4 regions of the Kitasatospora sp. cg17-2 genome follow, and region 3 is predicted to be linked to each of the others. Evidence: riboswitches for the same ligand, from Rfam matches in the RefSeq annotation. Region 3 holds a riboswitch; each other region holds the start of a gene.
The links. Region 3 has a riboswitch for cyclic di-AMP ahead of ACW14Y_RS32215 (glycoside hydrolase family 16 protein). Riboswitches for the same ligand answer to the same signal wherever they lie in the genome.

Region 1 (7,557 bases), 410 kb from region 3:
ATCGCGGTGCGGAAGGCGGAGTCGACCGCCGACGGCACCTGGTAGGCGTCTCCGCTCAGACCCGCCAGCGCGGGCAGCGCGGCGACCGCCAGCAGACCGGCCGCCCGGGCCGCGGCGTTGTTGACCCCGCTCGCGATGCCCGCGTGCCGCACCTCGACCGCCGCCAGCACGGTCGCGGTCAGCGGCGCGACCAGCAGGACCATCCCGCTCCCCATCACCGCGACGGCCGGCAGTACGTCCGTCCAGTAGGAGGCGTCGGGCCCGATCCGCAGCATCAGCAGCACGCCCACCGCGCACAGCAGCGGGCCGACGGTGAGCGGCAGTCTCGGGCCGATCCGCTTGCCCAGCCGGCCCGCCCGGGCGGAGAGCGCCAGCATGATCACGGTGATCGGCACCAGCGCGAGTCCGGAGACCAGCGGGGAGAAGCCGGAGACGATCTGCAGCTGGACGACCAGGAGGAAGAAGACCCCGCTGAACGCCGCGTACACGGCGAGGGTGACCAGGTTGACGGCGGTGAACAGCCGTGAGGAGAACAGGCCCAGCGGCAGCATCGGCTCCGGGGTGCGGCGCTCGACCACGATGAAGGCGGCGCCGAGCAGGAGCCCGGCCGCGCCGGTGACCCAGACCGTGGGGGAGAGGCCGCTCCCGGCGGCCGTCAGCGCATAGGTGAGGGAGCCGAGCGCGAGCGCGGCCAGTACCGCGCCGAGCACGTCGAAGCGCCCGGTCGAGCTCTCGTCCCGGCTCTCCGGGACGTGCCGGGCGGCCACCACGATCACCAACACGGCCAGCGGCAGGTTCAGCAGGAAGATCCAGCGCCAGCCCGGGCCGTCCACCAGCCAGCCGCCGAGGAACGGGCCGACCGCCGCCGACACCCCGCCGAGGCCGGACCAGAGACCGACCGCCGCCGAACGGTCGTCCGGATGGAACACCGCCTGGAGCATCGCCAGCGAGCCCGGGGTGAGCAGCGCCCCGCCGATGCCCTGCACGGCGCGGGCCGCGATCAGCACCTCGATGGTCGGGGCGGCGGCGCAGGCGGCGGACGCGGCGGCGAACCAGACCACGCCCAGCAGGAAGATCCGGCGCCGCCCGTACCGGTCGCCGAGCGCGCCGCCGAGCAGGATCAGGCCCGCCAGGGTGAGCAGATAGGCGTTGAGCGTCCATTGCAGGGCGGCGAGCTGAGCGCCGAGATCGGTGCCGATCCGGGGCAGGGCGACGTTCACGACGGTTCCGTCGAGCATCGCCATGCTGGAGCCGAGCACCGTCGCCAGAAGTACCCAGCGTCCCTGCGCGGTGCCCAACCGCAGGGTGCCGGCATCGGTGGTGGTCACGGCCCATGGTGGGGCTCCCGGGGCCGACGTGACAAGGGTCACCGGGGGTGTGTCGGAGATGTCCGTTCCGTGAGTGATCGTGTGCGGACTGATGACGACATCGGCGCAGGGTGGTGGATCACGTGCGCGCAGTGAATGGATTGTGTGCGTACTGTGCACATGTCTCATGCGGAGCGTCACCGTGTTCCGGACTTTGGTCCCGGGTTCCGGAGATCGACATTGCTTCACCCGAACGGATGGGTTTTAGTTCAGCGACCGCCCGGCGTCAGCCCGGGTGGCCACCGGGTGGAACGCCTAGTCCTGCCGCTGCCCGGTGGTTCGCAACGAACTCTGTACGGCAGGAGCGGGGGACCCACAGGTAAGTCGCCGGAACCGAATTGACGGTCCGGCTTGGGGTGAAGCCGCATTTCTCTGCGGCCGGGCAACTCCAGCCCGAACCCGACAGCTCACCTCGCAGGCGTCGGAGAGGACATTTCCATGCCCGCACAGGCTCGTCGTATCGCCATGCCCCGCGCCGTCCGCATCGGCATCGCCACCGCCGTCACCGGCGCCGCGTTCGCTCTCCCCCTGGTGACCACCGTCACCGCCCAGGCCCACGAGGCCCCGGCCGCCGGCCACACGCAGCAGACCAGCACCTGGACCGGCGCCACCAGCGTCGACGCCGCGCCGGCCGCCGCTGCCGAGGCCGCTCCGGCCGCTCCCGCCGCCGAGGCCGCCCCGGCCGCTCCGGTCGACTACAAGGTCGTCGGCGGGGACACCCTGTCGAAGATCGCCGACGCGAAGAACGTCGAGGGCGGCTGGAAGGCGCTGTTCGAGCACAACCGCTCGGTCATCGGTGCCAACCCGAACCTCATCTACCCGGGCCAGCAGCTCGCGCTCGGCGCCAAGGCCGCCGAGGCCGCCAAGCCGGCCGCTCCGGCCGAGGCTGCCAAGCCGGCCGCCCCCGCCGCCAAGGCGCAGGCCTCGCAGGACTCGGTGAAGCCGGCCGCTCCGGCCGCGAAGCCGGCGGCCCCGGCCGCCAAGCCCGCCGTCAAGCCCGCTGCCCAGCCCGCCGTTCAGGCCGTCGTCGCCCCGGTCGCGAAGCCGGCCACCGCGGCTCCGGTCGCCGCCACCTCCGGCTTCTTCGCCCCGCTGGCCAACCCGAAGCTCGGCACCGCCTACGGCGTGGCCGGCTCGATGTGGGCCTCCGGCCACCACACCGGCGCCGACTTCGTCGCTGCCACCGGCACCCCGCTGCGCGCGGTCGCGGCCGGCACCGTGGTGAAGGCCGGCAACGGCGGCGCCTACGGCAACGAGGTCGAGATCAAGCTCGCCGACGGCAAGTACGCCGAGTACGCGCACCTGTCCTCGATCGGCGTGTCGATCGGCCAGACCGTCACCGCCGGCCAGCAGATCGGCCTCTCGGGTGCGACCGGCAACGTGACCGGCCCGCACCTGCACTTCGAGATCCGCACCGGCTCGGAGTACGGCTCGGACATCGACCCGATCGCCTACCTGCGGGCGCACGGCGTCGCGATCTGACCTTCGGTCCGATCATCTGCCACCGCTGGGTGCGGGGCGAAACGACCTCCCGGAATGGTCATGTCGGGTGACCGCTGGACCGGGTGGACGCCGCATCTGAGTGGATCGACGGGCGCGGGACACGCCCGTCCTGCCGGCCGGCCCGGCTCGCGAGAGAGATCTCGTGGGCCGGGCCGGCCGTCGTCGTACCGGGGGGCGGAGAGGTGATCGGGGGTCAGGGGTGCTCGGGGGAGGGGTGGTTCGGCTGCTGTCGGGTTCGCTGCGCTGCTGGGTTCGGGGCGGCGTTGGGTTCGGGGCGGCGTTGGGTTCGGGGCGGCGTTGGGTTCGGGGCGGCGTTGGGTTCGGGGCGGCGTTGGGTTCGGGGCGGCGTTGGGTTCGGGGTCGCTGGGCTCGGGGCGCCGGCGGGTTCGGGGCTGCTGGGTTCAGGACCGGTGGGCGGCCGGCTCCTGCTCGGCGGCGGACAGCAGTTGGTGCACCCGGTGGCCGAACTCGTCGGCGTCGCGGGCCGGTTCGAGGAAGACCAGGCGGACGTCGCGGTGACCGTGCGGCTGGTCCAGGCGGAGCACCAGGCCGTACCGGTCGAGCGCGAGCGGACGGACCTCGGGGCGGTCGGCGAGCAGCGCCGGGTCGAGCAGCCGGGTGAGCACGGCGAGCGCGTCGGGGTGGTCGTCGGCGAGGTGGGTGAGCAGTCCGGCCTCGTAGCGGGCCAGCGGGTCGGGGGCGGCCGCCGCGAGGTCGGCACCGGTGATCGCGGTGGTGCCGTACGGGGTCGAGAGCACGGCGTGCGCGACGTCCAGACGGAGGTGCACGCTGAGGCCGTCGTCGGCGAGGTGGGCCAGGTGGAGCCGGCCGGCCAGGGTGAGACGCCCGCGGACCCGGTCGCGGACGGCCACCGGGGCGATGTCGGTCAGGTCGAGCACGACGGCGAGGCCGTCCTGCTCGCGGGCGGTGGCGGAGGTCACCGGGGAGTCGAGCGGCGCGCGCAGCCGGAGCCGGGAGCCGTGCACCGAGACGGGGGTGGAGAGTTCGTGCTGCTCGCCGCCGGCGCGGAGGACCACCGAGGAGGTGGCGGTCAGCAGGCTGCCGATCCGTTCGGCGGCGGTGGGCTCGGGAATCTCGGCGTCGTGCTGCGGGTGCGGGCTCATGGGATCGGGACCTCCGGCGGACGAGCTGACCTTGTAGTTAGGTGAGCCTAACCTAATGAATCGAGGGGATGAGGGCAAGGTGTCGGCGCGGAGGGGTGTCGGCGGGGCGGGGCGTCGGCGCGGGCGGGGGTGTCGGCGCGGGCGGGGGTGTCGGCGGGGCGGGGCGGCTCCGGAGCGCGCGAAGGGCCCCGACTCGGTGTCGGGGCCCTTCCGGTGCGGATGCTGCGCGCGGGTCAGACGACGACCGCCTGGGCGTCGATCTCCACCAGCATCGGCTCCTGCGGGAGCTCGCAGAAGATCGTGGTCCGGCAGGGCTTCACGCCGCCCGGCGGGATGTTCTCCTCGATGAACTCGGCGTAGACCTCGTTCATCAGCGGGAAGTCGGCGCGCTTGGTGAGGTACACGCGGAACATCACCACGTCCTCGACGGTCGCGCCGCCCGCCTCGACGATCGCCTTGACGTTCTCCAGGGTGCGGCGGGTCTGCGCCTTCACGTCGCCGTGGTGGAGGTACTCGCCGGTGGCCGGGTCCTGCGGGCCCTGGCCGGACACCTGGAGGATCGGGCCCTTGCGGACGCCCTGGGAGAACATCCAGGCTGGGGCGGGGGCGCCGTCGGTACGGATCTCGGTCTTGTCGTTCTGGACGCTCATGCGTGCTCACTTCCTCGACGGGCTATGGGTGATGGGTGGTGCGGGGGGTGGTGGTCAGTGGCGCGGGGGCAGGCCGCAGTCGGCGGAGATCGCCCGTGCGGTGGCGAGCAGTTGGGGCAGCAGCTCCAGGACCTGCTCGTAGGGGAGCACGACGTCTGGGACGGAGATCGAGGCGGCGGCGACCACCCGGCCGCTGGCGTCGCGGATCGGCGCGGCCACGCAGTTGATGAACGCCTCGTGCTCGGCATGGTCCTGGGCCCAGCCCTGGGCGGCGACCTTCTCCAGCTCGGCCAGCAGTGCCTCGGGCGTGGTGAGGGTGCGCGCGGTGTGCGGGGTGAAGTCGATGCCGGCCACCACCCGCCGCCGTTCGGGCGTGGGCAGGTCGGCGAGCAGCACCTTGGACACCGCGGCGCTGTGCAGGGCGGCCCGGAGGCCGATCCGCGAGTACATCCTTACCGGGTGCCGGGAGTCGTACTTGTCGATGTAGACCACCTCGCCACCCTCGTACGCGGCCAGGTGCACGGTCTGGCCGGTGCCGGCGTTCAGTTCGGCGAGGTACGGCGCGGCGATCCGGCGGACCCCGCGCTGTTCCAGGGCGAGCCCCGAGAGCGCGAACAGCCCGGCGCCCAGGTGGTAGCGGTATCCGGCGTCGCGGTAGACGAATCGTTCCTCTTCGAGGCTCTGGAGCAGCCGGAGCACGGTCGTCTTGTGCACACCGAGCACCTCGGCCAACTGGTCGAGGGAGCGCTCGCCCTCGCCGAGCTCGGCGAGGATGCGCAGGGCGCGGGTGACGGTCTGGCTCATGGCGCTCCAAGGGCCGGGGTGGCGGCCGGTCGAGGGTCGGGAGCACCGCCCCCTGGCGCGACGGGCGAGGAGCGGTGGGCGTAGTCGGTGGCGGGGGAACGGTGCGGAGAGAGGGGCGGCGGGTCGGTCGGGGAGGCGTCTGTGCTGGTGGGCGCTGCGGGGAGCGCAGGGGACACGATGCCATCCGCCGACACCCGGGTGGCAGCCCAGGCCTCGGGCGAGGCGTCGAGCAGGGCGTCGACCACCGGGTCGGGCGGCAGCTCGGCCTGGTCCCCGTGGGTGGTCAGCGCGCAGGCCGCGCTCAGATGGCCCAGTCGCAGGCGGCGCCGCTGGTCGAGGCCGCGCACGGTGCCGGCCAGGTAGCCGGCGGCGAAGGCGTCGCCCGCGCCGGTCGCCTCGACCACCTCGACCGTCAGCGCCGGCTCGGCGACGGTCGTGCCGTCGCGCCCGATCGCGGTCACCAGCCTGGCCTCGTCCTTGACCACGACGGTGGCCGGCGACGGGAAGAGGCGGCGCAGGGCGTGCGGATCCCCGGTGCCGAAGGCGGCCTCGGCCTCGTCGGCGCCGAGCAGGAGCAGGTCGGCGGCGTCCAGCAGGGGTGGCAGCACCGAGAGGTCGCGGTCGCGCCAGAGCGCAGGGCGCCAGTTGAGGTCGAAGCTGACCAGCCGGCCGGGGCGGCGTTCCGCCAGCAGCGTGCGGAGCAGGGCGAGGCAGTCGTCGGAGAGCGCGGCGGTGATGCCGGACAGGTGGAGCAGTCGGGCCCCGGTCAGCAGGCGGGCGGCCGTCGGGTCGTCCAGCAGCTCGGGGGAGAGGGCGGCCGCCGCCGAACCGCGCCGGTGGTAGTGCAGCCGGCTCCGCCCCGGGCCGAGGTCGTGGCGGTCGCCGGTGGTGCCGCCGACCTCCTTGAGGTAGACGCCGGTCGGGCGGTGCGGGTCGACCGCGACGGCGGAGACGTCCACCCCGCGGGCGGTCAGTTCGCCGAGGAGGCGGCGGCCGAAGCCGTCGTCGCCGACCCGGCTGATCCAGGCGCTCGGGACGCCCAGGGCGGTCAGGGCACCGGCCACATTGGACTCGGCGCCGCCGACGGCGAGCCGGAAGTTCTCCACGGACTCCAGTGGGCCCGCGCGGTCGGGGAGGAGCACGGCCATCGACTCGCCCACGCAGACGGCCAGGGGGGTGGGGGGCGTCGTGGGTGTGGCGGGAGCGGCGGGCGTCGTGGGCGTCGTGGGTGTGGCGGGCGTGGTGGGTGTCGGTGTCTGCGTCCGGGGTGGCGTCGGGGACGGCTCCTGGGTGGCCGGTGTGCGGGGCGGTGCGGCCGTCGGATCGCCGGGCGACGGGGTGGCCTCGCTCGCGGCGGCGTCCTGGCGTGGCATCTGCTGGGCTCCTCGGAGTACTGCGGCCCGGCCGGGTGGGGGTGCTTCGGCGAGCCTGGCTGACCCGCGTGCGGCGGGCGGCTGTCGTTGACCTTCGTCCGGCGCCGATGCTAGAACCGTGTTGCCAGCATGTGCAACCCTCATTGCACATGCTGCAACATGGCAGATGGAGGAAGACGGTGGACCAGACCTTCGCGAGCAGTGGCGGCGACGGCAGTGGGAGTGGCGGCGGCGGTCGCGGGACCGGCGGCCCCGGTGGTGGTGGTGCGGGTATCGACGCCGGCGCGGTGGCGGCACTCGCCGAGGAGGTGCTCGACTGGCGGTTCAAGGCGCTGCCGCCGGCCGCCGACGGCCTGACCGTCCGCCAGTACCTGGCCACCGGACCCACCCTGGCCGACCTGGGTACCCCGCTGCTCACGCTCGACGCCGGCGCGCTCGACCACAACCTCCGCACCATGGCCCGCTGGTGCGCGGACGCCGGCGTGGCGCTCGTCCCGCACGGCAAGACCACCATGGCCCCCGCGCTCTGGCAGGCGCAGCTGGACGCGGGCAGCCACGGCATCACCCTCGCCAACCTGCCGCAGCTCCGGGTCGCCCGCGCCTTCGGTGTGCGGAGGCTGCTGCTCGCCAACTCCCTGCTCGACCCGGCGGGCCTGCGCTGGCTGGCGGGAGAGCTCGCCGCCGACGCCGACTTCGCCTTCGCCTGCTGGGTCGACTCGGTGGAGAGCGTCCGACT
Region 2 (7,557 bases), 230 kb from region 3:
GCAGCGCCCCCGCGCCTCCGGGCCCTCGTGCGCGCGCGCCTGGTCGAGGCGGCCGCGCGGCCGAGCGAGTCGGAGGTGACCGGCATGACCCCGGCGGGTCCAGCCGTGTCCGCCCCCTTATGGGAGGAGCTCTTCATGAGCACCGGAACGGCTTTGGCAGTCGACCCCCATGTGGTCACGTGTACGCTCGCTCCCCGCTACGAAGCCGTCAGAACCGCGCGCGACTTCGCCAGGACCGCCCTGCAGCGCTGGGGCCTGGGCGAGCTCTTCGACGATGTCGCGCTGGTGGCCTCGGAGCTGGTGACCAACGCGTTGCGGCACGCGATCGGCGCGTGCCCGACCACGGCGGACGACCACGACTTTCCCACGCAACCGACGCCCGAGGGCAGGCTGCCGATCCGAATAAGCCTCGTGCACCGCGCGCCCCAGGTGGTCTGCGCGGTGAGCGACCCCAGCAGCCTGGGCCCGGTGGCCCGGGAGGCGGACTTCGTGGCCGAGTCAGGCCGCGGACTGCACCTGGTGGACTCCTTCAGCCGCTCCTGGGGCTGGCACCCGCTGGGCGGCGGCAAGGTCGTCTGGGCGCTGTTCGAGGTGGAGGAGAGCCTGCGACCGGCCCCCGTGGCCGAGTTCGGCGGACGGCACCGGCGCTCGGCCTGACACCCGACTCCGCGTCCGCCCGGAGCCGCGCCGGGAACACACCACACCACACCACGGCCGGCGAACTCCTCCGGCGACCACTCCACCCCCGGCAACGGCGATCGGCGGCCCACGGGCAGCGGGCACCGGCAGCCTCCCGGCGGTGGCGTCCCTCCGATCCGTTTCCCTCCGGCCCGCGTGCGGCGGCCCGGCAGCGCGACGGAGGCGGGCCCGGCCGCGAAGGCCGGGCGGGCCCCGGCCCGGGATCCCGGGTGCGGGGAAGGCCGGGGAACCGGCGAGCACGGCCGGAGGAACCCGGGAAAGACAAAGGCCGTCGTGGTGTCAGCACCCACGACGGCCCCCCGATGGTGAAGCCGGCGACCGGTCAGACCGCCAGGTGGTCGAACTCCCCGTCCTTGGCCCCCAGCAGCAGTGCGGCGATCTCGGCCCGGGTGTAGATCAGCGCCGGACCGTCCGGGAAGCGCGAGTTGCGCATCGCCACATCGCCCCCCGGAAGGGCGGCGAATTCGACGCAGTTCCCCTGAGAGTTGCTGTGCAGGCTCTTCTGCCAGACCACGCCTTCGAGGTCCGCAGCGGCCATCCCGTTGTACGTGTCGTACGTGTCGTGCGAGTCGTGCATAGAAATCTCCCGAAGAGCTCCGGAGTGGGTCGTCCAGCTCGGCGCCCCGGCCCCGGCCGTACGACCGGGCCGGCCCCGTACCGGCCCGGCACAACGCCTCACTTGACGCGATGATAGCTCCAGTGCACGTGCATCAGCACGGGACATTGCAGGTGCACGGCCTTTTCGACACCGAACCGGAACTCTTCACGAAGAGCCCCCCCGGCGGCATATAAGCGGACATAGTCGAGCGAATCGACAAGTAGCCGCTAACCGCCCGTAGGCGACCCCCCGCTGAATGTTGATCTTCCGACGCCGGGAGTCGCACCTCAGTGACGCTCCGTCAGGCCGGTCGTATGCTGTGAGACATCTCACGCGCCACTCGTGCAACGAAAGCCCCGTTCCGTCGCATCTACGCGGGTACCGGGACAACTGCCGCCCGGAGGCCGGTTATGTCCGGTTTTCGCAGCGGTGGTCCCACCCGGTACGGCAGCCGAATGCGGGCCGGGCGGGCCGATGTCCTACGATCTCCGCCATGAGCACCGCAGCCATCCCGGGCGCGCCACTGCCCGTCCGTACTCCAGGCTCCCGTGCGCGGGGGCGCCACCGCCGTCCCGAGCGCCCCGAGATCCCGGCCGGTTCCCCGGCCCTGCTGCTCGCCGTCCCCGCGGCCGCCGGACCGGAATCCCGGTCCGTGGTCGAGGAGCTGCTGTCGATCGTCCGCAGCGAGCAGAACGGCGTGCTGACCGCCGCCGGCTACCTGCCGACCGGCGGGGCCGACGACCGGCACACCGGCGGGACCACGGCCGAGCGCACCGTCGCCGAACTCCTGACCGAAGCGGCCGAGGCCGGCCTGCCGACGCCCGTCGTGGTACCGCTGGTGCCCGGCCCGCACGGCTTCCTCCCCGAACTGCACGCCCTCGCCGCCGAGTACGGCGCCCAGGTCACCGACACCCTGGGCCCGCACCCGCTGCTCGCCGAGGCCGTCCACGTCCGCCTCTCCGAGGCCGGTCTGGCCCGCGCCGACCGCGCCCGCCTGTTCGCCATCGCGACCGCCGCCGACGGCGTGGTGCTCACCACCGTCGGTGGGCAGCCCGCGGCCGACGCGGCCGGCATCACCGGCATGCTGCTGGCCGCCCGGCTCGCCGTCCCGGTCGTCGCCGCCGCGCTGGACATCCCCGGCTCGGTGGCCGAGGCCGTCGCCCACCTCAAGGAGATGGGTGCCCAGAACCCGGCCCTGGCCCCGCTGGTGATCGGCCCCGAGGCGGACGCCGAGCTGCTCGCCGCGGCCGCCGAGGAGTCCGGCTGCCCGTCGGCCGCGCCGCTGGGCGCGTACCAGGCGGTGGGTCAGCTGGTCGCCTCCACCTACCTGGCCGCGCTGCCGGCCGTCGCCCCCGACCTCGGGGCCGACGAGGCCGAGGACGCCGACGAGACCGGCCCCCGCGGCAACGGACGGCACGCCGCCCAGTAGCGGACACCGCGTGGGCGGGCCCGGAACGGAGCTGCCGTTCCGGGCCCGTCGCGCTTCCGCCGGAGGCACCCGGCGCCGCCGCGGCACCGTCACCGCCCCACCCGGACGGTGGGCGCGGCCGCATCCTTCAGCCGGAGCTCCGGCACCTGCACCGGCCGGGACTGGCCCGCCAGGGTCGGCACCGACGCGGCGACCGCGTTCCACTGCGGCCGGTCGGTGCCCTGCTCGCCCGCCCGGCGGACCTGCAGCACCTCGGTCGTTCCGGCCCGGCGCAGCAGGATGTTCTTGGGCGCCCCGGCCTCCGGGTCGAGCCAGAGCTCGTTGCCGCCGAACTCGCAGTCCAGCACCAGCACGTCGTCCGGTTTGCCGTCGGGCCCGGCCCGGAACGCGATCCCGGCCCTGCGGTAGCCGGTGAACCGGCTGCGGCTGAAGGTGACCGACTCCCCGGCGAGTTCGTGCCGGGCGGTGGAGACCGCGAAGTCGCTGCGCCCGGCGGCGTCGATCAGCAGCCCGTCGAAGTTGCTGCCCCGGTCCCGGCCGAGCGCGTGCAGCGCCACTCCCCCGCCGGCGTTCCCGTACAGCACGCTCGCGGTGTAGTCGAAGTCGTTGAGGTAGGCGCCGTGCTCGATGCCCCAGCCGCCGTTGTGGTAGGCGGCGAACTCGGTGACCACGTGGTGCCGCTGGGCGTTGAGCCAGACGAAGATGCCGTCCTGCAGGTTGTTGTGGGCCAGGCAGCGCTGGAAGGTCCAGACGCCCTCGCTGTTCTCCGGCCACTCGAAGCCCGAGGCGCCGGTGGCGCCCTGCACCCCGACGGCGACGCAGTCCACGGCCTTGCCGCCGGTGCCCGCGCCGAGGTTGAAGCCGGTCAGCCGGTAGGCCCGGGGGTTGGGTTCGAGCAGGGTGCGGGAGGCGACGCAGGACTCGTAGACGATGTCGTCGGAGGGCTGCTGGGGGGTGCGGGTGTCCAGCGGGCCGTCCCACCAGTAGGCGTCCTCCCAGGTCTCGTGGCTGACGCAGCTGCGGAAGGTGATGCCGTGGCTGGCGTGCGGCACGAACGCATGGCTGCCCGCGTCGCGGACGACCACGCCCTCGACCACGGTGCCCCGGGTGGCGTCGCCGAGCCGGTGGAAGTGCAGTCCGTACCGGCCGAGCACCGGCGCGGTGACGGGCGCGGTGCCGTCCGGGCCCCGCCAGGTCTCCTTGGTGTCGGCGCGCGGTCCGACCCAGCGCAGCGCGGTGTGCCGGACGTCGGCCCGGCGGGTGCTGGTGAGGTGGACGTGGGCGCGGCCCTTGGCGCTGCCCTCGACCCGGACGCTGCGGGTGAGGTTGAGCAGTTCGGCACCGACCGTGACGCCCCCTCCGGCGGCGACCCTGGGGTGCGGGTACTTGAGCGGGGTGGTCAGGGTGACGGTGGTTCCGCTGACGGACCGGACGGTGACGAGGTCGTAGGCGGCGGCGAAGCCGTCCTGGTCGGGCGGGCCGGTCGGGGTGACGGCCAGTTCGTCGCCGGGGAGCCAGCCGGCGGGCGGGGCCGCCAGGTTGACGACGGTGTCGCCGGCCCTGAGCTCTCGCTCGGCGCGGACCCAGGCGGTCTTGGCGGCGCCGTCCAGCCGCAGGTAGCCGGCGCCGGTGACCCAGAGGCCCACATCGGTGTCGACCACTTTCATGCCGTCACCCTGGAAGCGCTTCTCGTCGACGGTGGGGAAGCGGAGGGTGTGGACCCGGTCGCCGTCGGGGGCGAGGGCGAGGGCGCCGCGGATCTCGACGTTGCCCGCGGCGGCGAGGGTGAGGGTGCGGTCGGCGGCGAAGGTGAGACTGCCGCCCGGCTCGACCAGCAGGGAGCCGACCTCGGCGTCGGTGTCGAGCAGGACCTTGTCGGTGATCCGGACGGCGCTGCGCGGTCCGGGCGGGCTGCCGCCCCAGCCGGCCCGGTCGGACCAGCGGCGGCCGCCCTGGTCGACGGTGGGCGCGGGGGCGGGCTGCTCGGGGGGCCCGGTGCCCGGGGCGGCGGTGCCCGGCGGGGCGGCGCCGTGGCCGCCGTCCTGGCCCATCGGGGCGCCCTCCCCGGGCGGGCCGGAGCCGACGACGGCGGCCGGGGTGACCAGCCGGGTCTCGCCGCTCAGCGAACGGCGCAGGACCTCCTCGCCGCTGATCGCCGCGAAGGCGGTGCCGACGGCCAGCCAGCGCAGTAATGCGCGGCGGGTTACGGGAGTTCGGGGTGGTTCGGGCGGGATGTCCGCTCTGCGATGTTTTGCCCTGCGGTGCGCCCCGCGCGGCCTGGTGGCCGGACGGGCGGCGTCCGGGTCCTCGTCGATGCCCATCGGTGCGTAGCCCTCCCCCCGGGCGGCTGCGTCTGCGCCGGCATGGTGCCGACGCTCTGAAGCATAGGCAGTTGTGTTGGCCATGACGGGCGTTGCCGGAAATCGGTCATTTCTGATCATGAAGGACAGCGGTTCAGCACGTCTTTCGTAAACTGTGACGGTCATCACACATGTTTGCGGTTTGAAGCCGCCTCTGCTTAACGTGCTCCCCGTTCGTGGCCACACGGACCCAGCCCGTCCGCGACGCCGAGTCCTGCCGTCGGGCGTGCTGGCAGCGCAATACATCACGGCAGGAGCGGGGGAACCACAGGTAGTTCGCCCAGGACCGGTCCTCGGACCGGACCCGGGCTAGGGGTGAAGCCGCGTCCACAGCGCGGCCGGGCAACTCCGGCCCGAATCCGACAGCTCACCTCGCAGGCGTGGGAGAGGACCACGTCTTCATGCTGCCCACCAACGGCACCCGTCTGTCCGGCCGTACCCGTCGCGCGATCGCCGCCCTCGGCGTCGCGGGCATCGGCCTCACCGTCCCCTGCCTCACCGCCGGCACCGCCTCGGCCGCCTCCGTCGCCACCTGGGACAAGGTCGCCCAGTGCGAGAGCACCGGCAACTGGAGCATCAACACCGGCAACGGCTTCTACGGCGGCCTCCAGTTCACCAACTCCACCTGGGCCGAGTTCGGCGGCACCTCCTTCGCCGCCCGGGCCGACCTCGCCACCAAGGACCAGCAGATAGCGATCGCCGAGAAGGTGCTCGCCGTGCAGGGCCCCGGCGCCTGGCCGGTCTGCTCGGTCCAGGCCGGTCTGACCAAGGGCGGCACCCCCGCCGCCGTGGACACCTCCGCGACCACCGCGCCGGCCGCCAAGACCCCGGCCCCGGCTCCGGCCCCCGCCACCAAGCCCGCCGCCAAGCCGGCCGAGAAGCCGGCCGCCAAGCCCGAGAACCCGGCCCCGGCCGCCTCCGACGCCGCCCAGCAGCGCACCGGCGCCCAGGACTGGCAGAAGTGGCACCGCCAGGCGGGCCAGGAGGCCTCCGCCGACTACACCGTGGTCGCCGGCGACTGGCTCTCCTCCATCGCCGACAAGAACAACGTCCAGGGCGGCTGGGAGCGGCTGTACGAGCTCAACCGCTCCACCCTGTCCGAGGGCCCGCACAGCATCTACCCGGGCCAGCACCTGACCCTCGGCGACCGCGCCGGGGCGAAGGCTCCGGCCGCCGACAGGTCCGGCCAGGGCTTCGACTGGTTCAACCGCGCCAAGGACGCCCAGAACGGCTCCGGGACGGCCGCCGAGCCCGCCGCCGACACCACCGCGAAGGCCGAGACCCCGGCCCCCGCCCCGGCCGCCACGGGCAGCATGGCCGCCGCCGTCTCCTTCGCCCAGTCGAAGGTCGGCCAGGCCTACGTCTACGGCGGCACCGGCAACGGCGGCTGGGACTGCTCCGGCCTGACCCAGGCCGCGCTGCGGGCCGCGGGCGTCTCCGTCCCGCGCGTCGCCGCCGACCAGGCCGCCGCGTCCACGCACGTCTCGCTGGACTCGCTCAAGGCGGGCGACCTGCTGTTCTGGTCCAACAACGGCCAGGACTCCGGCGTCTACCACGTCGCGCTCTACATCGGCGACGGCAAGTACGTCGAGGCCGCCAACCCGAGCTCGGGCGTCCGGCTCCAGACCGTCGCCAACTGGGCGCCGGACTTCGCCGGCCGGGTCTGATCCGGTAGTACCTCGGCCCCCGGGAGAGTCGTCGCTCCTCGCCCGGGGGCCGAGGCCTGCCCCGGTGCGGCCCCGCCGCGATCACCGTTCCGGACAACCATGGTCAAAGGCCCGCCCCGGCGGGCATGCTGCTGCTCTGCACCCGAGGAGGAGTCACCATGGCCCAGGTCACCGTCTCGCTCGACGCCAATCTCGCCATCGACGCGATGATGCTGTCCGGCACCAGGAACCCGCAGGACGCCGTCGAACTGATCCTCCGCGACTTCCTGGAGCGGGGCCGGCGCACCGGGGCCCGCACCGGTGACGCCGCCGACGGCCACCGGGTCACCCCGGACCGGCCCACCGCCCAGGAGGGCTGAGCGGAACGCCGAGGGGCCCCGGGAGCGGATCGCTCCCGGGGCCCTCGTGGTGTCTCCTCAGCGCGCGCGGCCGCCGGTCGAGCCGCGCATCACCAGCTCCGGCTGGAACATGAACTCCCCGCGCTGGACGGCGTTCCCGCCGACCTCCTCCAGCAGGGCGTCCACCGCCGCGGTGGCCATCGCCTCCACCGGCTGGCGCACGGTGGTCAGCGGCGGCTCGGTGAAAGCTATCAGCGGCGAGTCGTCGAAGCCGACCACCGAGACGTCCTGCGGCACCGCCAGGCCCCGCTGACGGACCGCCCGGATCGCGCCCAGCGCCATCATGTCGCTGCCGCAGACGATCGCCGTGCAGCCCTTGTCCAGCAGCGCCCCGGCCGCCGCGTGCCCGCCCTCCACACTGAACAGCGTGTGCCGGACGAGCTCCTCGGCCTCCTCCCGGGTGTGC
Region 3 (7,557 bases):
ACGCCCGGGCGTTCACCCGTTCGAGCCACCCTTCGGGCCGTCCGAGGGCGGGTCGCCCCGGCCCCGGAGACCCGTCGGCGACGCTGGTCCGGACGCGACCCGCGACGGCGCGGGGCGCTGGACACGAAGGGTTGGGTGAGCGGCGATGACCCGCAGCGGTTCCGTTCGGAGGCTTCTCGGCAGGTCGTTGGTGACGGGGTGCGTGGTGGCGGTGCTGGCCGCCGGACAGGCGGGGGCGGTCTGTCCGCCGGACGACAAGGCGTCCGCGCCCGGGGCGAGCGCCCCGGCGCCGGGGGCCGGTGACCCGGGCGCCGCGGCCCCGGGCACGACCGCCGACCCGGCGGTGGCGGCCCTGCCCTCGAACTCCGACCTCTACGTCGTCCGGATCGACCCGGACCCGGCCGCGCCCGGGGGCACCACCGTCCTGCACGCCTTCGTCGGCAACCTCGGCCCGGACCGGACCGCCTCGCCGTTCACCGTCGTGATCACCCTGCCCGAGGGTGTCACGGCCGAGCCGCCGTTCTTCCCGGAGAACTGCTACGAGTTCCAGAACGGCCACCGGGTGCGCTGCACCTTCCCGGCCGGTCTGCCGAAGTTCCGCAGCGCGACGGCGCTGATCCCGCTCCGGCTCTCCCCCGAGGTCCCCCTCGGCACGCTGGCCGGCGGCTACGTCGCGGTGCGCGGCGACGACGACCGGATCGAGAGCAACAACCGGCAGCCGTTCACGATCGAGGTCGTGGAGTCCACCGGTCCGAGGCCGATCGTCTGACCGTCGGCCCCGGACCGGTGGCCCGCTGCTAGCGGTAGACCCGGACGTAGTCCGCCGCGAAGGTGATCGGCGTGGTGCCCGAGGGCGCGGGGTGGTAGTTCCCCGCGCTCAGGGACAGGTTGAGGATCGGGTACGCCGTCCAGCCGGCCCCGACGCCCTTGCCGTCGGAGAAGACCTTGGCGCCGTTGATGTACCAGTCGACCGAGGTGGCCCCGTAGTGGGTGCCGACGGTGACCCACTGGTCGTGGGCGATCGCCTTGGCGTCGGTGACGTACAGGTGGCCCGGGTTGATGTGGTTGGTCAGCTCCAGCAGGTTCGGGTTGTCGCTGTGGTACTCGAAGGAGTCGATCTCCCCGTGGGTGCCGCTGGTGCTGTTCCACGTCCACAGCGCCGGCCAGGCTCCGGTGCCGGCCGGGAGCTTGACCCGGGTCTCGATGTAGTCCCCGACCTTCACCTTGAAGCCCTCGCTGGAGTACTCGGTGGTGAGCAGCCCGGTGTCCCAGGCCTGCTTGCCGTTCTCCAGCGTGTGCGCGCTCGGCCGGGCGGTGAAGGTGGCGACGCCGCCGGAGACGGCGACGTTGTTCTTGTTCAGCCAGTCGAGCTTGTTGTCGTTCGGGTTGTGGTCGCCGTAGTGGTAGGAGCTGCTCCGGTCGGCCGTCCAGCGGGAGCCCAGGGCGAGGCTGTCGAAGTCGTCGGACCAGGTCAGCTTCTTGCCCGCGACCGGGGCACCCGTGGCGGGGGTGGTGGGCGTCGGGGTGGGGGTCGGCGTCGGCGTCGGCGTCGGGGTGGTGGTGCCGGAGACGACCAGCTGCCGGGAGGGCAGGTTGTGCCAGCCGCCGGTGCTGTCCTGCCAGAAGCCGAACTGGGTGTAGGTGCCGGCCGCCAGAGTGCGGGTACCGGTGGTGATCGACAGGCCCGCCGGGCACACCTGGACGTTGCTCCTGTTCCCAGGGAAGTCGAGGTTCTTCCCGGCCGCGTCGCGCAGGCCGACGCCGACGGTCTTCGCGGTGAAGCAGGACGAGGAGTGCAGGGTCAGCGAGGCGGCGGACGCCTTGCCCGCGACCATGGTGGCCGGGGTGAGCTTGTCCTGGGTGACGGTCGGCAGGGTGGCGGCCTGGGCGCCGGTCACGGCGGGGACGCCGAGCAGGCCGGCGCCGGTGACGGCGAGCGCCCCGGTGGCGGCGAGGGCGGCGGTGCGGCCGCGCCGGGAGGGGCGGGCATGGCGGGGCGCGGAGCGCGGGGCAGGCTTCTGCATGGCAGTGGTCCTCTGCGACGCCTGCGAGGTGAGCTGTCGGGTTCGGGCGCGAGGTTGCCCGGCCGTCCGGAGAGCGGCTTCACCCCTAGCCACGACTCGCACGCGTTGAGCGCGCGGCCGGGCACTGACCTGGGTCCCCCGCTCCCGTCCGCTGTGGTGCTCGATTGCCGGCCGGCGGGTGGACGGGACTCGGCGTCCCGACGGCGGGGCTCCGCTGTGGCGGAAGCCTCTGCAGGCTAGGCAGGCCGTCCGCGCACGGACAACCTTCCGGGGGTGGTTGTCGCGCAGCTCACACCGCCGCCCCGGCCCCCGGGGCGGCGGTTCCAGGTGGCCGCGGTGGCCGGGCTGGCCGCGGTGGCGGGTCCGGCGGGGAAAGTGCGCCACGGAGGCGGGGTGGTCGGATAGGTTGGAGATCCATCCGCGCCCGGAACCGTCCGGGTCGCAGCGAGCACCACGACAGCACGTCCAGAGACGAGGAGACCCGCCCCGCCATGACCGCGTCCCCGCCCGCCTTCGCCGGCCGTACCTTCCTGTTCCGGGTCGACAACGGCGCGGCGTTCCGCAACGCGTACTCGGCCGACGGCAAGCGGCTGCGCTGGGAGGGCCTCGGCGAGTCGGCGGGCCAGTGGGAGGACGTCTCCCTGCACGTCGCCGAGGTCGGCCCGCAGCTCTACTTCGTCAGCTGGACCGAGGTGAGCGGCATCACCGTGAGCCACGTCATGGACCTGGCCCGGATGACGGTCCGCGCGTTCTGGACGTACGAGGGCGAGGGCGGCCGGGTCGGCGAGCTGCACACCGGCACCCTGGAGCAGGTGGCCTGAGCGCCCGACCCCGCGGACACCTGTCCGTGCGGTCGGGCCGACCGGCCGACGGCCCGCACGGTCAGGCCGACGGGCTCGCGGCCGGGACGGTCAGGCGCTGGGAGATCCACTCCAGTGAGGACGGGAGCAGCTTGCTCCAGGTCTCGAAGTTGTGGCCTCCGGTCTCCAGCATGCTGTAGGAGACCTTCATCGGGCCGTGCGCGGCGGCCACGAACGCCTCGGTCTCGCGCCGGTAGTCGCCGTCGCCCTCCCGGGTGCCGGCCAGCAGCACGGAGACCGCGGGCTGCGGCAGGTTCTTGAGACGCCACATCAGGTCGGCCTCGTCGCGGCGCCGTTCGCTGCCGCCGAAGAGGTCCCCGGTGCTCGGGTCGTCGGCCGCCCGGTAGTAGCCGGAGAGCGAGACCGCCGTCGGGAACACCTCGGGGTGACGCATCGCCAGCTTGAGGGCGCAGTAGCCGCCGGTGGAGTTGCCCATGAACGCCCAGGCCCGCGGGTCGGCCGAGACCCGGTAGGTCGCCTGGACCGCCGAGGGCACGTCCTTGGTGAAGTAGGTCTCGGACTGCGCGGCACCCGGGATGTCCTCGCACTCGGTGTCCCGGGGCAGCGCCGGCGAGGGGGTCACCAGCACCAGCACGGTCGGCTGCATCCGCCCCTCCTGGAGCAGCTTCAGCGCCGCGCCCGGGTAGTTGAGGCGGGTGACGAGGTTCTTGGCGATGCCGGGGAAGCCGGTGCTGACGACCAGGACCGGGAACTGCTTCTGCTCGTACTCGGGCTGGAAGTACTGCGGCGGCAGGTAGACGTACCCCTCGGTGGAGAGCCGGGTGGTGGCGCCGTCGATGCGGACCTCGCGGATCTCGCCGGACTTGTCGCGGTCGCGGCCGAGCGCCCCGCCGCCCTGGACCTCGGCGTGGCCGATGGTCTCGACGCGCAGCCGGCCGGAGGCGTCCACCTTGTTGTGGATGACCACCGGCCCGCTGTCGCCGGTGCCCAGCAGGTCGTCCCAGCTGCTGTAGAACGCGAAGTAGTTGTTGGCGACCAGCCCGAGCGCGGCGAGCACGGCCAGCTGGGTGACGAGCAGGGCGCCGATCCGGCCGAGGACGGCCTTCCAGTTCCGCTTCGACAGTCTCGGCCACAGCCAGACCGTCCCGACCATCGCCGCGACGGCGACCAGAACGGTCAGTGCCAGCACCTTGTGGCTCGTCAGACCCATGTCGTGTTTGCTCCCACGCCTCGTACTCCCCCGCCCCCGGGGGAAGGACACCCGGGAGGGCCGCCCCGGTTCCCCCGTCCACCGCGGGGCTCCGTCGCCGAGGCGCGACCACCCAGCGTAGCCGCTCCGGAGTGCCCGCCGCCCCCGCCGACCAGCGGTGACGCCATCGGTCTTGAGGAGGAGAAGCGCGCCGTGGGGGTGTGCTTCGAGCCGCTGGCCGCACCTGTCGCGGCCGCCGCGGCGGGGGGTGACGGAGGCGGCGTCAGTTGACGCGGGTCCACAGGTCGAGGCCGGCGGTGAGTTCGCGCATGCAGCGGGCACCGAGTTCGCGCGGCGAACCGGGGCCGGTGGCCGGGGCGCCGGAGCGGGCCCACTGCTCCAGCGCGACCCGGATCGCGGCGGTGGCGGCGGCCGCGGCGAGCCGGATCTCCAGCACATCGGTCCCGGGCGGGCAGCGGTCGGTGATCGCGGCCCGCAGCCGCTCCTCGGAATCGGCGTGCACCCGCTGCCAGACGGTGGCCAGCCGGGGGTCGCGCAGCAGGTCGCGGGTCCAGCGCAGGGCCTCGGCGGCGGGCGCGTCGGACGGGCTCAGGGACTCCGCCGCCGAACGCTCCAGCGCCTCGCGGACCGGCAGGTCGGCGGCGCTCTCCGTGAACAGCCGCACCCAGCGTTCGCCGCCGGCCGCGAGCAGCGGGGCGACGGCGTCCTCCTTCTCCGAGAAGTAGCGGTAGAAGGTGCGCAGCGAGATGCCGGAGGCGGTGGCGATCTCCTCGGCGGTGGTCGCCTCGGCCCCGCGGGCGGCGAACAGCTCGGCCGCGGCCTGGGCGATCTCCAGCCGGGTGCTCTCGCGGCGGCGCTGGTTCAGGGTCGGACGTCCGGTCACGGGCTCAGCGTACGCGGACGAAGGGATCGGTGACATCTCACGTCGGTTGGGCACGCCGAGCCCTTTTGGCATGTCGAGCCCTTTTGGCGTGTCGAGACTTTTTGGCACGACGTGCCATTCAGGCGTACCGTGTCATCGAGGTCGAGAGACCACGAACGGAACGGAGAACCACCATGGAGCGCTTCGAGGGACGGAACGTCCTGATCACCGGCGGCGGCTCGGGCATCGGCCGGGCCACCGTGCACCGGATCCTCGCCGAGGGCGGCCGGGTCGTCGCCGTCGACGTCAGCGAGGACGGCCTGAGGTCCACCCTGGACCGCGCCACCGCCGACGGCACCGCCGACCGCCTCACCACGGCGGTGCTGGACGTGTCGGACGAGGCCGCCGTACGGGCCGTGGTGGCCGGGGCGGTCGACGGGCTCGGCGGTCTGGACGTCCTGGTCAACGCGGCCGGCATCCTGCGCTCCGCCCACACCCACGAGACGAGCCTGGACTTCTGGAACCGGATCGTGGCGGTCAACCTGACCGGCACCTTCCTGATGACCCGGGAGGCGCTGCCCGCGCTGCTCGCCGGCGGCAGGGGTGTGGTGGTGAACTTCAGCTCCACCTCCGCCGCCTTCGCCCACCCCTACATGGCCGCCTACGCCGCGACCAAGGGCGGCATCCAGTCCTTCACCCACGCGATCGCCGCCGAGTACGCCAAGCAGGGACTGCGGGCGGTGTGCGTCGCGCCGGGCAGCATCGACAGCGGCATGACCAACAACCCGGGCCTGCCGGCGGACGCGGACCTCGGCCTGCTCGCCAAGCTCTCGCCCGCGCTCGGGCAGGGCTTCGCCGGGCCGGAGACCGTCGCCGGGGTGATCGCCATGCTCGCCTCGGACGACGGCGCCTTCGTCACCGGGACGGAGCTGCGGATCGACGGCGGCACGCACATGTGACACCGGCGGGGTCCGCGGCCCCGGACGGCGACCCCGGGCGGCGGCGGACGGCGGCCCCGGGCGGCGGTGGCGGGGCTCAGCCCCGCCACTCCACCGCGAACGCGCGGGCCGGGTTGGCGGTGAGGATGCCGTGCGGGACCTCGGGGCCGAACTCCCGGGCCAGCCGGGGCGCGAGGGCGGTGAGCAGGTGCGTGGGCCCGGGGGCGGAACGGGCGCTACGGGTGGTGGTGTCGCCGCCGAGGAGCAGTCGGTCGCCGAACCCGGCCTCCACCAGGGCCGCCACCGTGTCGAACAGGTGGTGGTCGCTCGCGTGGTTGGCCCGCGAGGGGCCGTCCAGGGCCACGAAGGCGCCCCGCGCGGCGAGTTCACGGTGCAGCCGGAGGTCCGGGAACCGGTTGAGGTGCCCGAGGACCACCCGCTCGGGCGGCACGCCGTACCGCTCGCAGAGCAGGTCGAGGACGTCGGGTGCGGCGGTGCCGAGTTCGTGGTGCACGGCGATCGGCGCCCCGGTCGCGTGGTGCGCCTCGGCGGCCGCCGCCATCACCCGGCGGGTGTGCGGGTCGAGGCCGTGGTAGTCGCCCGCCACCTTGATCAGCCCGGCGCGGACGCCCTCGGGGGCGCCCCGCAGCCCGGTGGTCAGCTCGGCGGTGAAGAAGCCCGCCAGCCCCTCGTACCGCCGGTCGAGGTCCGCCGGATCGTAGTGGACCGCCTGGTGGAGCCCGGTGGCCGCGACCAGGTGGACCCCGGTCGCCCGGGAGAGCCCGGGGAGCGCGTCGGCCCGCCGCCCCATCCCGGCCGGCGTCCACTGGACGAACGCCCGGCCGCCGGCGGCCGCGAAGCCCCGCAGCACCGCCTCGGCCGCGGCGGGATCGTCCAGCTCCTCCCCCGGCAGCCTGGGGCTGCGCAGGAAGAGGTGGTCGTGGGCGTCGCAGACGCCGAGTTCGGCCGGATCGAGGTCGCCGAGGACGGTGCGGACGGTGCGGACGCGGGTGCCGGGGTTGCTCACTCCGCCGCTCCCCCGGTCCGGGGCGTCCCCGGGGCGGTGGCGCCCTCCGCGCCCTCCGCGCCCTCCGTGCCCCCCGCGCCCTCCTCGTCGGCCTCGGTGAACACGGCGGCGGCGACGCGCAGTCCGGCCAGCGCCTTGGGCACGCCGACGTAGGGCGCGAGGTGGACCAGGACCTCGGTGACCTCCGTCCTGGTCAGGCCGATCCGCAGGCTGTTGCGCACATGGTCCGCGAGTTGCGGCTCCACGCCGCCGAGCGCGGTGAGCGCCGCCAGATTGGCCACCTGGCGGTCCCGCAGGGCGAGTCCGGGCCGCTGGTAGGTGCCGCCGAAGAGCGCGGTGACGATCCAGTCCGCGAAGCCCGGCGCGAGCTCGTCGAGCGGACCGAGCGTGCCGGACCGGGTCCGCTCGCCCGCCAGTTCGGCGAGCAGGGCGTGACCGGCGGCGCGGTCGAACGGGGAGGGCACCAGGCCCGCGTCACGGGGCTGTCGGGTCGAGGTGGGGGCTGCCGGATTCACGGGGCGGAGGGTCCTTTCACCAGTGGCGGCCGACGGGCAGCCGGTCGAGTTCGGGGCTGGAGAGGTGGTGCACCCGGTACCGGGTGCCGGGCGCCCCGTCCGGGGCGGCCGCGCGCCAGAGGGCGATCCGCAGCAGTTCCCAGCGGGCCGGGTCGAGGGC
Region 4 (7,557 bases), 1.9 Mb from region 3:
GGGTCGCGGGGGTCGCAGGGGCGGCGGCAGCGGCGTCCACGGAGTCCCAGACACTGGCGTACCAGGGCCTGGCGGCCTTGACCGCCCCGGCGGCCGGGCCCTGCACGGGCGGCGGCGCGCCCAGCGAGGACTTCGCCCGGTCCTGGGCGGCCGGGTCGACCGCGATGTACGGGGTCTCCCCCGGCATCGCGTAGTGCAGCCTGCTCCTGGCCTGCGCCTTGACGTACTCCGGGTCCTGCCAGCGGGCCTTCTCCCGGCGCAGCTGCTCGACCTGCTGCCGGGCGTGCTCGGCCCGGGCGCGCTGCGCCGTGATCTCGGAGCGCTGCGAGATGAACTGCCGGGTCGGGTAGGCCAGGATCGCCACCAGCGAGCAGAGCACGAGGACCAGGACGGTCGCCCGGCTCGTGAACCGAGGCCGGGCCGCCAAGCCCGGGATCCTCCAGCCTGCCATCTCCGGTGTCCCCTCCTGGTCGCGACGGTGCCCCGCCGTCCACCCTACGGGGTGAACGGCGGGGCACCGGTCAGGCGTGCGCCACTCGGGCGGCCGGGCGGGTCAGCCCTCGTGCTTGAACCGCGGGAAGGCGCCGCGGCCGGCGTACTCGGCGGCGTCGTCGAGGATCTCCTCGATGCGCAGCAGCTGGTTGTACTTGGCGACGCGCTCGGAGCGGGCCGGGGCACCGGTCTTGATCTGGCCGCAGTTGGTGGCGACGGCCAGGTCGGCGATGGTGACGTCCTCGGTCTCGCCGGAGCGGTGGGACATCATGCAGCGGTAGCCGTTGCGCTGGGCCAGCTCGACGGCGTCCAGGGTCTCGGTCAGCGAACCGATCTGGTTGACCTTCACCAGCAGCGCGTTGGCGGTGCCGGTCTCGATGCCGCGGGCCAGGCGGGCCGGGTTGGTGACGAACAGGTCGTCGCCGACCAGCTGGACCTTGTCGCCCAGCTTCTCGGTCATGGCCTTCCAGCCGTCCCAGTCCGACTCGTCCAGCGGGTCCTCGATCGAGACCAGCGGGTAGGCGGCGACCAGGCCGGCGTAGTACTCGATCAGCTCGGCGGAGGTCAGGCCCTTGCCCTCGAACTGGTAGGCGCCGTCCTCGAAGAACTCGGAGGCGGCGACGTCCAGGGCCAGCGCGATGTCCTTGCCCGGCACGTAGCCGGCCTTCTGGATGGCCTCGACGATGAGGTCGAGGGCCTCGCGGTTGGAGTCCAGGTTCGGGGCGAAGCCGCCCTCGTCGCCCAGACCGGTGGAGAGGCCGCGCTCCTTCAGCACGCCCTTGAGCGTGTGGTAGACCTCGACGCCCCAGCGGACGGCCTCGGAGAAGGACTCCGCGCCGATCGGAGCGATCATGAACTCCTGGATGTCGACGTTGGAGTCCGCGTGCGAGCCGCCGTTGAGGATGTTCATCATCGGGACCGGCAGGACGTGCGCGTTCGGGCCGCCCAGGTAGCGGAACAGCGGCAGGTCGCTGGCCTCGGAGGCGGCGTGCGCGACGGCCAGCGAGACGCCCAGGATGGCGTTGGCGCCGAGCGAGGACTTGTCCGGGGTGGCGTCCAGGTCGAGCATGGCCTGGTCGATCAGGCGCTGCTCGGTGGCGTCGTAGCCGACCAGCTCCGGGCCGATCTGCTCGATGACGGCCAGGACGGCCTTCTCCACGCCCTTGCCGAAGTAGCGGTTCTTGTCGCCGTCGCGGAGCTCCAGGGCCTCGAAGGCACCGGTGGAGGCACCCGACGGGACAGCGGCACGGCCGGTGCTGCCGTCGTCGAGGCCGACCTCGACCTCGACCGTGGGGTTGCCGCGCGAGTCGAGAATCTCACGGGCTACGACGACATCGATGGACGGCACGAGGCATCTCCTAGCGGAAGCAGGTACCGGCTGACAGTGGGGTGCCGTCGACCGGACGATTGCGGAGTCGTTACGACCAGAGCCTAACCGCACCGGCTGTCCGGGCCACGTCGACCTCGGCTCCGTCTCAGCGTGTGGCCGTGCTACCCACCGGTAGTTCACCTGGTTGCCCGGCCGCGGACGCCGCGGGACGGACCGGCGGCGGAACGGGGGCGGAACGGGCCGGTCCGACGGACCTGCCCGCCCGGCCGCCTGTCCGCCTGTCCGGTGACGGGCCGGCAGGAGGGCAGGCGGCCGGGCGGCCAGTGGGCGCGGGCGTCAGCCGAGGGCGAGGACCTGGCCGGGGACGATCAGGTCCGGGTCGCCGCCGACGGTGCCGCGGTTGCCGTCGTACAGGGCCTGCCAGCCGCCCTGGACACCCTGCGCGGTCGCGATCCCGGCGAGCGTGTCGCCGTCGCGGACGGTGTAGCCCTGGCCGCCCTGCGCCTGCTGGACCTGCGGGGCCTGCCGGGTCTGCTGCGCCTGCTGCGGTGCGGCGGCGGTGCCCTGACCCGCGTACTGCTGGTACACGCCCTGGTGGCTGGTCCAGTACCAGGCGCCGTTGTTCTGGTACCAGAACACCTTGGCGTCGGCGTCCCAGCCGGACCGGCCGGAGAACGACGGCGCCTGCGACTGGGTCTGCTGCTGCGCCTGCTGCTGGACCTGCGGCGCCGGCTGGGCGGCGTGCTTCGGCGCGTACTGCTGGGTCTGCGGAGCCTGCTGGGCCTGCGGGGCCTGCGACTTGGGGGCGGCGTGCTTCGGCGCGGCCTTCGGGGCCTGCTGCTCGATCTGCGCCTGCGGGGCCTGCGGCTTCGGGGCGGCCGGGGCGGCGTCCGTCGAGGTGTCGACCGCCGCCGGGGCACCGCCCTTGCTCAGGCCAGCCTTCTTGGAGCACACCGGCCAGGCGCCCGGACCCTGCGAGGCCAGCACCTTCTCGGCGACGGTGATCTGCGCCGCCTTCGATGCCTGGTTGGCCTGCGGCGCGTACGAGGTGCCGCCGAACGCCTTCCAGGTGCTGGAGGTGAACTGCAGGCCGCCGTAGAAGCCGTTGCCGGTGTTGATGCCCCAGTTGCCCCCGCTCTCGCACTGGGCGACGGCGTCCCAGGTCGAGGCCGGGGCGGCCGAGGCGCCGGTGGCGGTGAGGATCGGCATCGCCAGCCCGACGCCGGCGACACCGGCGACGGCGATGGCCTTCTCGGTCTGGGTGCGGCGACGATGACGGCCGGTTCCGACGAACAGCATGAGGAAGTCCCTCTCCGCACGCCTGCGAGGTGAGCTGTCGGGTTCGGACCGGGAGGTGGCCCGGCCGCGCGGAGGCGGCTTCACCCCAAGCCGTGGGAGACGGCGCAAGACCTGGTTCCCCCGCCCCTGCCCAGGGTTCTGGTCGGTTTCCGGTGACGCGGCGGGCAGGACTCGGCGTTCCGCGCACGGGACCCGCTTCCGCGGGCTCCCCGGAGAGTAGACAGATCTTCAGAGCAATCACAAGCTCATATCGCCGCTATCACACGGAAATCACGTCAGGTGATGGATTGCCTACCAACCGAAGAGGTATGTCCGGGTTGATGGAGATTCACGCCGGTCGGTTCCTGGCCGTGGAGACTCGGCGTCAGCGTGTCGTGAGCCCCCCTCAATGAACTGCCGAGGGGTCGGCGGAGGTTGTCACCGAGGTCGCTTCCGGCGTGAATTCCACCGGAAGTTCACGAAGTCCGCGCATGATCAGACCACCGCGCCAGCGCAGTTCCTCCGGATCCGCGGCGAGCCGGAGGTCCGGCAGCCGGGACAGCAGGGTGGTCAGCGCGGCCCGCCCCTCCAGGCGCGCCAGCGGGGCGCCGATGCAGTAGTGGATGCCGTGCCCGAAGCCCAGGTGCGGGTTGTCCGCCCGGGCCAGGTCGAGGGTGTTCTCGTCCGCGAACCGCGCCGGGTCCCGGTCCGCCGCCGCGAGCACCACCAGCACCGGGTCGCCGACCGGGATCTCCACCCCGCCGATGGTCAGCGGACTCGTCGCGAACCGCCAGGTGGCCATCTCCACCGGGCCGTCGTAGCGAAGGAGTTCCTCGATCCCGGTCTCCAGCAGCGCGCTCTCGCCGCGCCCGATCGACTCCTGGAGCAGGGCCCGCTGCCCCGGATTGCGCAGCAGCGCGTAGACGCCGTTGCCGATCAGGTTCACCGTCGTCTCGAACCCCGCGAAGAGCAGGATGAAGGCCATCGCCGCGGCCTCGTTCTCGGTGAGGTGCTCGCCGTGGTCGCTGGCCCGGATGAGCCCCGAGATCAGGTCGTCCCCGGGATCCGCGCGCTTGCGGTGGATCAGCTCCGCGAGGTAGGCCCGCATCCGCTTCACCGCCCGCCCCACACCGCCGCGTTGGCCGCCGCCGTGCCGGATCATCATCCCGGCCCAGTCCCGGAAGTCGTCCTGGTCCTCGGCCGGCACCCCGAGCAGGTCGCAGATCGCGTAGATGGGGAGCGGGAAGGCGAACTCGTGGATGAGGTCGGCGGATCCGCGCGTCGCGAAGCCGTCGATCAGCCGGTCGGTCAGCTGCTGCACCCGGGGCTCGAAGGCGGCCACCCGGCGCGGGGTGAAGGCCTTCGACACCAGACGGCGCAGCCGGGTGTGGTCCGGCGGGTCGATGTTCAGCAGGTGCGTCATCAGGTCGGCCTGGCGCTCGCCCGGGATGCCGACCCGGCCGGTGCGGTGGGCCTGCTCGGTGTGGTGCGCCGGGTTCTTGGAGAGCCGGCTGTCCGCGAGCGCCTGGCGGGCGTCCGCGTACCGGGTCACCAGCCAGGCGTCCACCCCGCTGGGCAGGGTGGTCCGGTGCACCGGTCGGTGCTCGCGCAGCCACGCGTACGCCGGGTACGGGTCGGCGGCGAACTCCCAGGTGAACAGGGGCGGACGGGCGGAATCGGGCTGAGCTGGCATGGGTCGACGGTATCCCGGGCGCACCCCCGGCAGCGCACCGTGGGCGCCGCCGTTCCCACTGCCGTTCCGGGCGCCGTTCCGATCGCTGTTCCCGCCGCCCGCCGATCGCTCCGGACATCGTTCCGGTGACGGTGGGCCGGAGCAGGCGTGAGTCTGGTCACCTGAGGGGTAATTGCTGTTGCGGAGGATCCGGTCGTGCCTACGATCCTCCGCAAGATGTCCGTGGGCGCCGGTGCGGAGCCGCCCACAGGGAGGAGCAGGGCCATGCGGGTCACCGGTGCGGTCATCGTGATCGCGGTACTCGACGGCGGGTCGGGGGCGGGCCTCGCCCGCCGCTTCACCGCGGCGGGAGCCGCCGGGATGCTGATCGCCGACCAGCGGAGCGGGGTCGCCGAGGACCTCGCCACCGAACTCGACCGGCCGGGCTGCCCGGTCGTCGGGGTGTGCGGCGACGTCCGCCGCCCCAGCGATGTCGCCGCGCTGGTCGACACCGCCGAGAAGCACCTGGGCCCGATCGACCTCTTCTGCGTGGCCGGACCGGACGGCGAGCGGATCGTCTCCCTCGCCGACCTGCCCGACCACCTCGATCTGGAGCGGCTCGCCGAACTCGTCGCGCTGGTCGGCGAGGCGATCGGCGAGGTCGTCCCGCCGCAGCGGCGTCCGGTGGCGGACGTCGCCGCGGCCTGAGGGTCCAGGGCGGTCGGGGCTGCTCCGGCTGCCCGGGCCGCCGGTCGCGGGCCGCCCGGTCAGTCGGGCGGCCGGGTCACTCGGCGGGCTTCAGGCCCTCGGCGGCGCGCACCGCGTCGCGGTACCCCCGCGCCGCCGCCCGCAGCGCGGCGTCCACATCGAGCCCGGCGTCGTGCGCACGCTGCGCCACGGCGAGCAGCAGCCGGCCGGCGGACTCCGCCGTGAGCTCGGCGGGCAGCTCGTACGGCTCGTCCGGCACGCCCTCGAACCCGGACCGGCGCACCCGCGACACCAGCTTCGCCGCGTACGCCAGCGCGGGCAGACCGGCCGGGACGCCGTCCAGCACCGACTCGCGGTCCGACTTCTCGGCCGCCTTGAGCGTCTCCCAGTTGGCCTCCACCTCGGCCGCGCCGTCCGCCTCGGTGTCCCCGAACACGTGCGGGTGCCGGTACATCAGCTTCTCGACGATGTCGCCCGCCACATCGTCGATCGAGAACGCCCCGGTGGGGTGCTCCTCGGCGATCCGGGAGTGGAAGAAGACCTGGAGCAGCACGTCGCCGAGCTCCTCGCGCAGGGTGTCGCGGTCGCCCTCCTCGATCGCCTCGACCAGCTCGAAGGCCTCCTCGACCAGGTACTTCACCAGGCTGGCGTGGGTCTGCTCGGCGTCCCACGGGCAGCCGCCGGGCGAACGGAGGCGGTCCATCACGGACACCAGGTCCAGCAGCCGGGAGCCCGGCAGGTCGTACGAGCCCGGCAGCACCTCGATCTCCGGCACCTCGCCGGCGCGCTCGACCGCGAGCCGGGCCAGCGCGTCGGTCAGGCCCGGGTCGCCGTCCGGGCTGCCCAGCCAGACCGTCGTCCCGTCACCGTCACCGTCACCGTCCCCGGCCGCGTCCCGGTTCCCGTGCCCGGCCGCGCCGTCCGCCGCAGCCCCGGTCAGCAGCCGGGCCAAGGCTGGGGCGGAGCCCGGCGCCACGAGCTCCACCTCGACACCCGCCTGCCGCAGGGCCGGCAGCTGCGGGTGAGCGGCGTCACCGGCCAGCACCCGCCCGGCCGAGCGCAGGGCCTCCCAGGCCGGCCAGGACAGCAGACCGGGGGCCACCCGGTGGGTCGTGATGAGGAGGATCAGCTTCGCGCCCGGAGGATTCGTCGTCACCCCTCGAACCTACCCGGCCGTCCGACGGCCCCGCCGCCGGGTTTCCGCGCCGTCGGCGCGGGTGCGGGGCCGGACCGGCGACCGGTCCCTCAGCCGGCGGGCCAGGAGTGGACGGCCGGGGCGAGGGCGGCGCGGTCCGGGTCCCAGGTGCCGTAGCGGGGGTTCACCCGCAGGTGGAGGGCGGTGGCCGTGGCGGCCAGGATCCGGCGGACGGCGGCGTCGCCCGCCGGGGTGTCGGCGTCCGCCCCGGCGGTCGCGGCGAGCCGACGGATCCCCAGCTCGCGCCCGAGGCGGTCGTCGATCGCCTCGGCCGGAACGCCCTGCGCCGCCAGCGCCCGGGCCAGCCGCCCGGCACCGCCGAGGCGCCGTTCCTCCTCCGCCCGAGCGGCCGCCACCTCGGTGTCCGCGACCGCCGGCCCCCGGTCCGCGACCGCGCGGGCCACCACCGCGTCGAGCACCAGCTCGGTGACCGCCCGCCGGGCGGGGCCCTCCGTCTCCCCCCGGGCGTCCGCCGACACCCCGCCCGGGGCGTTCCGCAGCGCCGCCACCCTGGCCTCCACCGCCTCCACCGGGATCCGCCGCCCGTCCAGCACCGCCGCCGTGCCCGGCGTCAGGCCGCCCCCGCCGCACCCGGCCAGCCCGGGGACGGCGAACAGGACGCCGACGGCGGCGGCGACGGCGGGCGTGGTCCTGGTGGTCGTGGTGGTCCTGGCGGTCTTGGTGGTCGTGGTGGTCGTGGCAGTCCGGCGACGGTGCATGGCGGGTCTCCGGGTGCGGGCAGGTGCGGGGCGGCACGGATCCCCCGAGCGTAGGGCGGGGTGCCCGGGGCAGCGCGGACCGTCCCCCGAACGGCTCATCCGAGCGGGTGCCGACACGGCGCCGGGCTCGCGTCAACCCTGACGATCGTCAAGGTCGGACCCT

Region 1: linked by a shared signal. The riboswitch ahead of ACW14Y_RS33940 (M23 family metallopeptidase) and the one ahead of ACW14Y_RS32215 (glycoside hydrolase family 16 protein) in region 3 are both predicted to bind cyclic di-AMP.
Region 2: linked by a shared signal. The riboswitch ahead of ACW14Y_RS33190 (transglycosylase family protein) and the one ahead of ACW14Y_RS32215 (glycoside hydrolase family 16 protein) in region 3 are both predicted to bind cyclic di-AMP.
Region 4: linked by a shared signal. The riboswitch ahead of ACW14Y_RS24440 (LysM peptidoglycan-binding domain-containing protein) and the one ahead of ACW14Y_RS32215 (glycoside hydrolase family 16 protein) in region 3 are both predicted to bind cyclic di-AMP.

What each region holds. Positions count from the first base shown of each region.
Region 1 covers NZ_CM132923.1:8,056,765-8,064,321, forward strand. Annotated here, with positions in the region: gene ACW14Y_RS33935 (MFS transporter) at 1-1,328, opposite strand, end outside; cyclic di-AMP (ydaO/yuaA leader) riboswitch at 1,638-1,803, shown strand; gene ACW14Y_RS33940 (M23 family metallopeptidase) at 1,806-2,849, shown strand; gene ACW14Y_RS33945 (DUF2470 domain-containing protein) at 3,272-3,994, opposite strand; gene ACW14Y_RS33950 (RidA family protein) at 4,228-4,644, opposite strand; gene ACW14Y_RS33955 (IclR family transcriptional regulator) at 4,699-5,448, opposite strand; gene ACW14Y_RS33960 (sugar kinase) at 5,445-6,821, opposite strand; gene ACW14Y_RS33965 (alanine racemase) at 7,001-7,557, shown strand, end outside.
Region 2 covers NZ_CM132923.1:7,873,861-7,881,417, reverse strand. Annotated here, with positions in the region: gene ACW14Y_RS33210 (ATP-binding protein) at 136-657, shown strand; gene ACW14Y_RS33205 (DUF397 domain-containing protein) at 1,022-1,276, opposite strand; gene ACW14Y_RS33200 (hypothetical protein) at 1,791-2,726, shown strand; gene ACW14Y_RS33195 (hypothetical protein) at 2,816-5,047, opposite strand; cyclic di-AMP (ydaO/yuaA leader) riboswitch at 5,313-5,480, shown strand; gene ACW14Y_RS33190 (transglycosylase family protein) at 5,467-6,753, shown strand; gene ACW14Y_RS33185 (hypothetical protein) at 6,912-7,112, shown strand; gene ACW14Y_RS33180 (LacI family DNA-binding transcriptional regulator) at 7,170-7,557, opposite strand, start outside.
Region 3 covers NZ_CM132923.1:7,645,236-7,652,792, reverse strand. Annotated here, with positions in the region: gene ACW14Y_RS32220 (hypothetical protein) at 146-769, shown strand; gene ACW14Y_RS32215 (glycoside hydrolase family 16 protein) at 798-2,024, opposite strand; cyclic di-AMP (ydaO/yuaA leader) riboswitch at 2,028-2,193, opposite strand; gene ACW14Y_RS32210 (MoaF-related domain-containing protein) at 2,516-2,845, shown strand; gene ACW14Y_RS32205 (alpha/beta hydrolase) at 2,907-4,055, opposite strand; gene ACW14Y_RS32200 (TetR/AcrR family transcriptional regulator) at 4,318-4,938, opposite strand; gene ACW14Y_RS32195 (SDR family NAD(P)-dependent oxidoreductase) at 5,112-5,876, shown strand; gene ACW14Y_RS32190 (phosphotriesterase family protein) at 5,953-6,882, opposite strand; gene ACW14Y_RS32185 (carboxymuconolactone decarboxylase family protein) at 6,879-7,397, opposite strand; gene ACW14Y_RS32180 (DUF4865 family protein) at 7,414-7,557, opposite strand, start outside.
Region 4 covers NZ_CM132923.1:5,788,089-5,795,645, reverse strand. Annotated here, with positions in the region: gene ACW14Y_RS24450 (FtsB family cell division protein) at 1-427, opposite strand, end outside; gene eno (phosphopyruvate hydratase) at 554-1,840, opposite strand; gene ACW14Y_RS24440 (LysM peptidoglycan-binding domain-containing protein) at 2,159-3,121, opposite strand; cyclic di-AMP (ydaO/yuaA leader) riboswitch at 3,127-3,275, opposite strand; gene ACW14Y_RS24435 (cytochrome P450 family protein) at 3,507-4,793, opposite strand; gene ACW14Y_RS24430 (SDR family NAD(P)-dependent oxidoreductase) at 5,058-5,480, shown strand; gene ACW14Y_RS24425 (MazG family protein) at 5,557-6,636, opposite strand; gene ACW14Y_RS24420 (hypothetical protein) at 6,726-7,394, opposite strand.